3 linked regions of the Prochlorococcus marinus XMU1412 genome follow. The main gene of each other region encodes a partner of the protein of the gene in region 3 in a complex. Links are inferred from orthologs where the notes say so. Each region holds a gene or a part of one and is shown on either strand. Other genes may lie near its edges.

Region 1 (2,741 bases), 120 kb from region 3 along the record:
CAACAAATATTGATGTTATGTTATGGGCTGAATTAGAAGATGGTGAAAAAATTTTTGGTGAAAGCAAGATCAGTAAATCTAAAAAATTAATTTCGAGGATTGGTTACCTTCCAGAAAATCCTTCAGCTCTTCCAAGTGCTCTTGAATCTATAAAAGAAGCTGATTTAATTGTTCTTGGCCCAGGTAGTCTATACACTTCTTTATTGCCTAATCTGTTAGTACCCGAGATAGTGGATGCCTTATTGCAAAGTAATGCTCCTAAAATTTATATAAGTAATTTGATGACTCAGCCTGGAGAAACAGATGGACTTGATGTCTCTCAACATATCAAAGCAATAGAAAAACAATTATCAAATTTTGGAGTTAAAACTAGAATTTTTAATTCAATCTTATCTCAGATTCAATTTGAAAAGTCTCCATTAGTAGACTATTACGAAAGTAGAGGGGCAGAGCCTGTCAAATGTAATAAAGAAAAATTATTATCTGAGGGTTATTATGTTTTGCAAGCACCATTATATTCAAAAAAAATAACTCCAACTCTTAGACATGATCCAAGGAGATTAGCAAGAGCAGTTATGTTTATTTACCGCAAATTAAAGAAAATAAACTAATAAGCATCTTGGAGTTCATAGAAATCTGGCTGAATATAATCTTTTCGTAGTGGCCATCCTCTCCAATCTTCAGGCATTAATAGTCTTTTGGGATTTGGATGATCAATAAAATTTATTCCATACATATCAAAAGTTTCTCTTTCTTGCCAATCACTTCCTTTGAAAATTTCATACAAACTAGGGATTGATAAATCAGAATCTCTTTTTAAGAAAACTTTTAATCTCACTTCCTTAATTTTTTCGATTTTTTGTAAATCATCAACAGTTATAAAATGGTAGAAACTAACAAGATTTCTGCCTGGTCCTTCATCATATCCTCCTTGACATTGAAGATAGTTGAAACCGTAATTTCTCAAGGCAGATACAGCTTCATATAATTTGTTAGGTTCCACAGAAATGTTTTCAATTCCTAGGTGATCATCAGATAAAGATTGATTTGGAATTCCATCTTTAGTCAAAGATTGGCTTATAAACCCTTCTTTTTCTATTGAAGTATCTGAAGATGTGGCTAAACCGTCTTTTTCCATTAATCTTCTGTAGAGTTAATAATTTCAGTGTTTTCAGGTAATTCGGTTATTTGTTCTTTTTTGGAAGAAGGTATGACGTTAGCTGAAGTTTTGTTTAGATATTCACCTGTATTTTCTGAGAAAACAAGATTCATTTCGTGATCAGATGTTATGTATCTGTGAGTTTGCTCTGTTTTTGTGCGCTCTAAAATTGATTCATTACCAACTTTTTTTCTTAATTTAATTACAGCATCAAAAATTGCTTCTGGTCTTGGTGGACATCCTGGGAGGTATAAATCAACTGGTATCAATTTATCAACACCTCTTACAGCAGTTGTAGAATCTGCACTGAACATTCCCCCTGTGATTGTGCAGGCACCCATAGCAATAACATACTTTGGTTCAGGCATCTGCTCATATAGTCTTACAAGGGCTGGGGCCATCTTCATTGTTACTGTCCCTGCAACTATTAGTAAATCTGCTTGCCTTGGCGAGCTTCTCGGCACTAATCCAAATCTATCAAAATCAAATCTAGATCCAATTAAGGCAGCAAATTCTATAAAACAACAAGCTGTTCCGTACAAGAGTGGCCATAGACTGCTTAGTCTAGCCCAATTATGAAGATCGTCTAAGCTTGTCAATATAATATTTTCGCTTAAGTCTGTAGTAACTTGAGGTGCACTAAGAGGATTGCAAGTCCCTTCTCGAATTTCTCTTATTGCTTTTGGGGATAATTGTGGATTCAATTTTTTAACTCCATTCTAAAGCACCCTTTCTCCATGCGTATGCCAGAGCGATAACGAGTATTGCGATGAAAATTAAAGCCTCAATAAAGGCTAATAATCCTAATCTATTAAAGGCAACAGCCCAAGGATAAAGGAATACCGTCTCCACATCAAATATAACGAAAACTAAGGCAAACATGTAATAACGAATATTAAATTGAATCCATGCTCCTCCTATAGGCTCCATTCCGGATTCATATGTAAGTTTTCTTTCTCCAGTTCTGCCTTTTGGGGCAACGATGAGATTAGTAACTAGAGCTAATACTGGAACAGCTGCGGCGATTAGAAGGAAACCTAAAAAGTATTCATAGCCAGTTAATAAAAACATCTTAAAAAATTAATTTTGAATAAAAGTCGCTTAATTAAGCAAAATCTTTTAAAGTTCTTAAAGAACAATAATAAACCGTGAGTGAAAACATTCAACCAACCTCTGAGGAAAACAAAATAGTTGAAGATTTTGAGAAAGAAAAACTTTCTGAAAATTCCTTAGAAGCAAATGTTGAACAACCTATACTTAATCTAGAACAAAATAGATTCGAATGTAGAAGTTGTGGATATATTTATGATCCGTCTGAAGGAAATAAAAAATTAAACATACCTAAAAATACTCCTTTTTCAGAGTTAGATGGGAATACTTTTGCTTGCCCTGTTTGTCGAGCCGGTAAAAATTTTTATAAGGATATTGGATCTAGAGCAAAACCTAGTGGATTTGAAGAGAATTTAGTTTATGGATTTGGATTTAATAGTTTACCTCCAGGACAAAAAAATATATTGATTTTTGGAGGGTTGGCGTTTGCTGCTGCTATGTTCCTTTCTTTGTACTCTTTGCATTAATATAG
Region 2 (2,682 bases), 120 kb from region 3 along the record:
ATCCAAGGAGATTAGCAAGAGCAGTTATGTTTATTTACCGCAAATTAAAGAAAATAAACTAATAAGCATCTTGGAGTTCATAGAAATCTGGCTGAATATAATCTTTTCGTAGTGGCCATCCTCTCCAATCTTCAGGCATTAATAGTCTTTTGGGATTTGGATGATCAATAAAATTTATTCCATACATATCAAAAGTTTCTCTTTCTTGCCAATCACTTCCTTTGAAAATTTCATACAAACTAGGGATTGATAAATCAGAATCTCTTTTTAAGAAAACTTTTAATCTCACTTCCTTAATTTTTTCGATTTTTTGTAAATCATCAACAGTTATAAAATGGTAGAAACTAACAAGATTTCTGCCTGGTCCTTCATCATATCCTCCTTGACATTGAAGATAGTTGAAACCGTAATTTCTCAAGGCAGATACAGCTTCATATAATTTGTTAGGTTCCACAGAAATGTTTTCAATTCCTAGGTGATCATCAGATAAAGATTGATTTGGAATTCCATCTTTAGTCAAAGATTGGCTTATAAACCCTTCTTTTTCTATTGAAGTATCTGAAGATGTGGCTAAACCGTCTTTTTCCATTAATCTTCTGTAGAGTTAATAATTTCAGTGTTTTCAGGTAATTCGGTTATTTGTTCTTTTTTGGAAGAAGGTATGACGTTAGCTGAAGTTTTGTTTAGATATTCACCTGTATTTTCTGAGAAAACAAGATTCATTTCGTGATCAGATGTTATGTATCTGTGAGTTTGCTCTGTTTTTGTGCGCTCTAAAATTGATTCATTACCAACTTTTTTTCTTAATTTAATTACAGCATCAAAAATTGCTTCTGGTCTTGGTGGACATCCTGGGAGGTATAAATCAACTGGTATCAATTTATCAACACCTCTTACAGCAGTTGTAGAATCTGCACTGAACATTCCCCCTGTGATTGTGCAGGCACCCATAGCAATAACATACTTTGGTTCAGGCATCTGCTCATATAGTCTTACAAGGGCTGGGGCCATCTTCATTGTTACTGTCCCTGCAACTATTAGTAAATCTGCTTGCCTTGGCGAGCTTCTCGGCACTAATCCAAATCTATCAAAATCAAATCTAGATCCAATTAAGGCAGCAAATTCTATAAAACAACAAGCTGTTCCGTACAAGAGTGGCCATAGACTGCTTAGTCTAGCCCAATTATGAAGATCGTCTAAGCTTGTCAATATAATATTTTCGCTTAAGTCTGTAGTAACTTGAGGTGCACTAAGAGGATTGCAAGTCCCTTCTCGAATTTCTCTTATTGCTTTTGGGGATAATTGTGGATTCAATTTTTTAACTCCATTCTAAAGCACCCTTTCTCCATGCGTATGCCAGAGCGATAACGAGTATTGCGATGAAAATTAAAGCCTCAATAAAGGCTAATAATCCTAATCTATTAAAGGCAACAGCCCAAGGATAAAGGAATACCGTCTCCACATCAAATATAACGAAAACTAAGGCAAACATGTAATAACGAATATTAAATTGAATCCATGCTCCTCCTATAGGCTCCATTCCGGATTCATATGTAAGTTTTCTTTCTCCAGTTCTGCCTTTTGGGGCAACGATGAGATTAGTAACTAGAGCTAATACTGGAACAGCTGCGGCGATTAGAAGGAAACCTAAAAAGTATTCATAGCCAGTTAATAAAAACATCTTAAAAAATTAATTTTGAATAAAAGTCGCTTAATTAAGCAAAATCTTTTAAAGTTCTTAAAGAACAATAATAAACCGTGAGTGAAAACATTCAACCAACCTCTGAGGAAAACAAAATAGTTGAAGATTTTGAGAAAGAAAAACTTTCTGAAAATTCCTTAGAAGCAAATGTTGAACAACCTATACTTAATCTAGAACAAAATAGATTCGAATGTAGAAGTTGTGGATATATTTATGATCCGTCTGAAGGAAATAAAAAATTAAACATACCTAAAAATACTCCTTTTTCAGAGTTAGATGGGAATACTTTTGCTTGCCCTGTTTGTCGAGCCGGTAAAAATTTTTATAAGGATATTGGATCTAGAGCAAAACCTAGTGGATTTGAAGAGAATTTAGTTTATGGATTTGGATTTAATAGTTTACCTCCAGGACAAAAAAATATATTGATTTTTGGAGGGTTGGCGTTTGCTGCTGCTATGTTCCTTTCTTTGTACTCTTTGCATTAATATAGTTAAATGAAAAATTTTTTTACCAGTATTCCTAATCTTCTTTTATCTGTTGTTCTCTGTTTTGTTTTAAGCAGTTGTTCATCTACAGGTGTCAAGATGAATGAAAGCAGCCCTTGGAAAACAATTCAGTTTGAAGATCAGGCTAATGCTTTAGATGTTGATTTTATAGATGATAATCATGGGTTTTTAGTAGGCTCAAACAGATTGATTATGGAATCTACTGATGGTGGTGAAACATGGGAAAAAAGATCATTAGATATCTCTGCTGAAGAGAACTTTCGCCTTCTCGATATTGATTTCAAGGGTTCTGAAGGTTGGTTAATAGGGCAACCCTCTCTCGTAATGCATACTTTCGATGAAGGTAAAAATTGGACTAGGCTTTCACTTGGGAAGTTACCAGGCCAGCCTTTCTTAGTTACTACTATTGATGAAGGAGTTGCTCAATTGGCGACAACCTCAGCAGCTATTTATGAAACTTCCAATAGCGGTGAA
Region 3 (4,483 bases):
TCACCGCTACATAAAAAAGACTTAAAAAAGTGTGCGAAACAACTAGATATGATCCCTGAGTATATAGAGGAATTTAATTTATCTAAGCAAATAAATATTTTTCACCCATGCATTCAATCTGCAATAAATTCTGCATTAGCTGAGATTAATGGAAAAATAATTTTTAAAGAAAACTACTACTTTGATGAAATTGGTAAAACAGCCATATTGTTAAATCATGAAAATGTAGTTTCAGATCTAAATGATATTAAAAAAAGACATTGTGATATTGGAAAATCATTAACTTTAAAATGGAAAGTAGCACTAAAAAATAACCATGAGGAAGAAGCAAAATTAGAAGAAATTTTAAGCAAAATAGGCAATAATATTAAGTTAAGAATAGATGCTAATGGTTCTTGGGGAAGAGAGATAGCTAATAGATGGGCTGATATTTTGAAAGATAATAAAAATATAGATTGGTTAGAACAACCTCTCTGTGTTGATGATATTGATGGACTGACAGAACTAAACAAAAAAATTCCAATAGCTTTAGACGAATCACTTTTAAAATTTCCAACTTTGATTGATGAGTGGAAGGGTTGGCAAATTAGAAGGCCTTCTCAAGAAAATAATCCAGTTAAGCTTTTAAGAGAATTAGAAAATAAAAAAGCTTTAATATCTATAAGTACCTCATTTGAAACTGGAATAGGAAAGAGATGGCTCCATCATTTATCTTCTCTACAATTACAAGGACCAACACCAAAAGTTCCTGGTTTAGCAATGAATAAATTCCCTAATTCGTTTCTATTTTTAAATGAAGCAAAAACGATATGGGATCAACTATGAAAAATAAAATTCATACTATTGAAGTTGAAAATAACGAAACTCAATCTGTAGAAAAAATTATTGAAAAAATTAGAGATAATAAAATTATTTATGTAAAAAACAAATTTTATGAAGACAAAGATGTATTAGATTCAATTACTGAAAATGGGCCAGCAATTATCTTAAACAGTAGTGGGAGTTCTGGAAAACCGAGACAATGTTTTCACCATTTAAATAATCTTAAATTATCTGCAACTACATCAGGTCAATGGCTAATAGAGCAAGGATTTGAATTACAAAACTGCTTAATTTTAAATACTTTACCCCTGAACCATATAAGTGGATTAATGCCAATTTTTAGAAGTCAAACTTGGGGATGTGATTGTATTAATATTTCTCCGAATTTGATAAAAAAAACTCGAGAACTTTTACTTTTCACAATTAAATTTAAAAACAACAAAAAACACTTGATTACATCATTAGTACCTACCCAATTACAAAGACTTTTAGCTCAAAAAGATGGAATTAGTTGGCTAAAAATTTTTGATCTAATTTGGGTAGGTGGAGCTTCAATTTCAGACGAAACTGCAGAACAATGTATAAAAGAAAAAATAAAATTAGCACCTTGTTACGGCGCAACTGAAACAGCAGCAATGGTTACAAGTTTAAAACCAAAAGAATTCTTGATGGGTTTTAAAAATGTTGGAGAAATACTACCTGATACAAAAATAAGAATTAACGCACAAGGATTAATCGAAATAAAATCAGCCAGAATTGGAATCGAAATAATAGATTCTTTAAAAACTGAAAATTTCAAAAATAAAAATGGGTGGTGGCAAACAAGTGATTTAGGTGAAATTAAGCAAATCAATAATTCTTACTATTTAAAATTTGTTGGAAGAAGTGATAATGCCTTTAATTCAGGAGGAGAAGTTGTTTTCCCTGAAGTAATTGAATCTAGATTAAATGATTTCATTATGAAAGAAAATATCCCAATTAATAAATTCAATATTGCGAAAGTATCTAACAAATTATGGGGAAATAAAATTAAAGTAATAGTTGAATTTAGAGAACTTACAAATGATAAAAATATTGAAATTTCTTTAAATTTATTAAAAAATTTTTCTCAAAGTTGGCCTAAACATGAAAAGCCTGAAAAGTGGATTGTTAAAAACAAAAATAGCATTACAGAAAAAACAAACTATAAATTTAAAAAATAATAATCAGCATTCTTTTAAATTTGTACTCACATTAGAAGCCTCTATCCATCTTTCTAGCTGATCGGGAATTTCTATTTTATTTCTTGAATCAACATCTAAAGAACAGTGTATAATTTTCCCTTCGGCTACTTTATTTCCATTTTTTATAAAAAAGCTATTTACTTGGAACAAATGAGTATTAATTTTATGAGGGGCAATTTTTACTTTTAATAAATCTCCAATTTTTATAGGAGCATGAAAGTTTGCTTCACAATTTACTATTGGAAAAATAATTTGACTTTTACGTATAGAAAAATCTGGAAAAATATCGTTACAAGGGATCCCATAGACTTCAATACTTTCTTCCCAAGCTTCATGCGACCATTTTAATAAGTTATGAAAATGAATTACACCTGCAGAATCACAATCACCAAACCTTACTTTCTTCTGCAATATTAACCAATCAATAGGTTTCATTTAAAGTACTTATCTATCAACAGATCCCATAATGACATCTATTGAGCCAAGAATTGCCATAATATCAGCGATTTTGGCACCTTTAAGAATATGAGGCAAAATTTGCAGATTATTTAAATCAGCTGCTCTAATTTTAAATCTCCATGGGGTAACTTCATTATTTCCTTGAATGAATACACCTATTTCTCCTTTCCCGGACTCTAATCTTGTATATAATTCTCCGTTAGGAATTTTAAAAGTTGGAGCAACCTTCTTAGCTACATATTGATAGTCCATACCAAATATTTCACTTTTCTTATCTTCAGTCGCCATTCTTTGAGCTTCCAAATTTTCTGTTGGACCTCCTGGAATCATTTTACAGGCTTGGCGAATGATGCTTAGAGATTGTCTCATCTCTTCTACTCTCACTCGATATCTCGCATAACAATCTCCTTCTTTTTCTGAAGCAATCTGCCAATCAAAATCGTCATAGCATTCATAACTATCAACTTTCCTTAAATCCCAGGAAACTCCAGAAGCTCTAAGCATTGGCCCAGACAAAGACCAATTAATTGCCTGGTCTCTTTGAATTGTTCCGAGACCTTCAATTCTTTTTCTAAAAATTGGATTATTTGTAATTAATTTTTCATATTCATCAATCTTAGGTCCAAACCAATCACAAAAGTCTATACATTTTTCTAACCATCCGTATGGAAGATCACATGCAACACCACCTATCCTGAAGAAATTATTATTTATCAGCCTCTGTCCAGTAGCAGCTTCCCAGAGATCATAAATCATTTCTCTTTCTCTAAAAATATAGAAAAATGGAGTTTGAGCTCCTACGTCTGCTAAAAAGGGACCGAGCCATAAAAGATGATTAGCGATACGATTGAGTTCCAGCATTAGAACTCTGATGTAACTAGCTCTTTTAGGAACTGGAATATTAGCTAATCTTTCAGGAGCATTTACTACAATAGCTTCATAAAACATTCCTGCTGCATAATCCATTCTGCTTACATAAGGGACATACATTACATTTGTCCTATTTTCGGCTATCTTTTCCATTCCTCTATGTAAATATCCAATTACTGGCTCACAATCAATGACATTCTCACCATCAAGAGTTACAACTAACCTTAAAACCCCATGCATTGAGGGATGGTGAGGGCCAAAATTGACCACCATTGGTTCTGTTCTAGTCTCTAGCTGAGCCATTCGAAATTTAACTTCTAAATAAATCTTAGTCGAAAGTTATGCAAACTGACCTATCTGATTCATCTTTTTTCAATCATAAATCAGTTATGACAGATGAGATTATGGCCTCATTAGAGCATTACCCTTTAATAAATAACAACAAACTTAAAGGAATAGACGCAACTTTAGGCGGAGGCGGGCACTCTTATCATTTATTGAGAAAATATTCGGATTTAAATATAATTGGACTCGATCAAGATCCATTCGCAAGAAAATCAGCATCAAAAAAACTTGATGAATTTAAAAATAGGATTGATATAATGGCTTCAAATTTTGCGGATTTTGTACCAAAAGAAAAAGTTTCTTTTGTAATTGCAGATCTTGGAGTAAATAGTAATCAAATTGATGATCCTAAAAGAGGTTTTAGCTTCCAAAAAGATGGTCCACTTGATATGCGCATGAATCCTTTTCTTGAGGTTGATGCCGAGAAATTAATTGAGGATTTAAATGAAAAAGATCTAGCGAACCTAATTTATAAATATGGAGATGAGAGATTATCAAGAAAAATTGCTAGGAAAATAAAAATAGATTTGAAGGAAAATGGGAAATATTCTGGGACAAAAGAGTTAGCTTATTCTATTGCGGGCTGCTTCCCACCAAAACAAAGATATAAAAAAATACACCCAGCAACAAGAACATTTCAAGCACTAAGAATTGCCGTTAATAAAGAAATTGACGTATTAGAAAAATTTTTGCAAGTTGTTCCTGAATGGCTTTTGCCGGGAGGAATTATTTCTATTATTAGTTTTCATTCCCTCGAGGATAGA

The links. The genes of interacting proteins can lie anywhere in the genome.
Region 1: the proteins of HA152_RS00910 (region 3) and HA152_RS01535 are in contact, whole or in part, in a cryo-EM structure (PDB 6KHJ), measured with the Thermosynechococcus vestitus proteins. The link is inferred for Prochlorococcus marinus XMU1412 from one-to-one orthologs. Residues at the interface, in WP_011057128.1 of Thermosynechococcus vestitus: Pro17, His18, His19, Pro20, Ser21, Met22, Val25, Arg27, Met29, Thr31, Ile38, Asp39, Cys40, Glu41, Pro42, Val43, Ile44, Gly45, Tyr46, Leu47, His48, Arg49, Gly50, Met51, Lys53, Ile54, Asn57, Arg58, Pro65, Tyr66; in WP_011056552.1 of Thermosynechococcus vestitus: Leu46, Met47, Tyr48, Thr50, Ala51, Cys52, Phe54, Ile55, Glu56, Ala58, Ala59, Ile61, Gly62, Ser63, Arg64, Phe65, Asn76, Pro78, Thr89, Thr91, Lys93, Met94, Ala97, Leu101, Met123, Phe124, Ser126, Asp127, Ser128, Tyr129.
Region 2: the proteins of HA152_RS00910 (region 3) and HA152_RS01540 are in contact, whole or in part, in a cryo-EM structure (PDB 6ZJN), measured with the Thermus thermophilus proteins. The link is inferred for Prochlorococcus marinus XMU1412 from one-to-one orthologs. Residues at the interface, in WP_223903221.1 of Thermus thermophilus: Met26, Thr27, Asn29, Gly31, Pro32, His34; in WP_096411116.1 of Thermus thermophilus: Glu45, Ser46, Asn48, Pro50, Ala51, Gly52, Glu53.

What each region holds. Positions count from the first base shown.
Region 1 is NZ_JAAORJ010000001.1:280,893-283,633, forward strand. It holds HA152_RS01535 (NADH dehydrogenase subunit K), read right to left. Parts: upstream 1,864-2,741; coding sequence 1,138-1,863; downstream 1-1,137. Other genes in the region: HA152_RS01525 (gluconeogenesis factor YvcK family protein), read left to right, coding at 1-611; HA152_RS01530 (NAD(P)H-quinone oxidoreductase subunit J), read right to left, coding at 608-1,138; HA152_RS01540 (NAD(P)H-quinone oxidoreductase subunit 3), read right to left, coding at 1,868-2,230; HA152_RS01545 (rubredoxin), read left to right, coding at 2,308-2,736. UniProt on the Escherichia coli protein: NDH-1 shuttles electrons from NADH, via FMN and iron-sulfur (Fe-S) centers, to quinones in the respiratory chain. The immediate electron acceptor for the enzyme in this species is ubiquinone.
Region 2 is NZ_JAAORJ010000001.1:281,442-284,123, forward strand. It holds HA152_RS01540 (NAD(P)H-quinone oxidoreductase subunit 3), read right to left. Parts: upstream 1,682-2,682; coding sequence 1,319-1,681; downstream 1-1,318. Other genes in the region: HA152_RS01525 (gluconeogenesis factor YvcK family protein), read left to right, coding at 1-62; HA152_RS01530 (NAD(P)H-quinone oxidoreductase subunit J), read right to left, coding at 59-589; HA152_RS01535 (NADH dehydrogenase subunit K), read right to left, coding at 589-1,314; HA152_RS01545 (rubredoxin), read left to right, coding at 1,759-2,187; HA152_RS01550 (photosynthesis system II assembly factor Ycf48), read left to right, coding at 2,197-2,682. UniProt on the Escherichia coli protein: NDH-1 shuttles electrons from NADH, via FMN and iron-sulfur (Fe-S) centers, to quinones in the respiratory chain. The immediate electron acceptor for the enzyme in this species is believed to be ubiquinone.
Region 3 is NZ_JAAORJ010000001.1:163,778-168,260, reverse strand. What follows is about bases 1,584-4,483. They hold HA152_RS00910 (NAD(P)H-quinone oxidoreductase subunit H), read right to left. Parts: upstream 3,678-4,483; coding sequence 2,490-3,677; downstream 1,584-2,489. Other genes in these bases: rsmH (16S rRNA (cytosine(1402)-N(4))-methyltransferase RsmH), read left to right, coding at 3,716-4,483; HA152_RS00915 (acyl-CoA thioesterase), read right to left, coding at 2,028-2,480; HA152_RS00920 (AMP-binding protein), read left to right, coding at 1,584-2,024. Outside these bases: HA152_RS00925 (o-succinylbenzoate synthase), read left to right, coding at 1-825; more of HA152_RS00920, read left to right, coding at 822-1,583.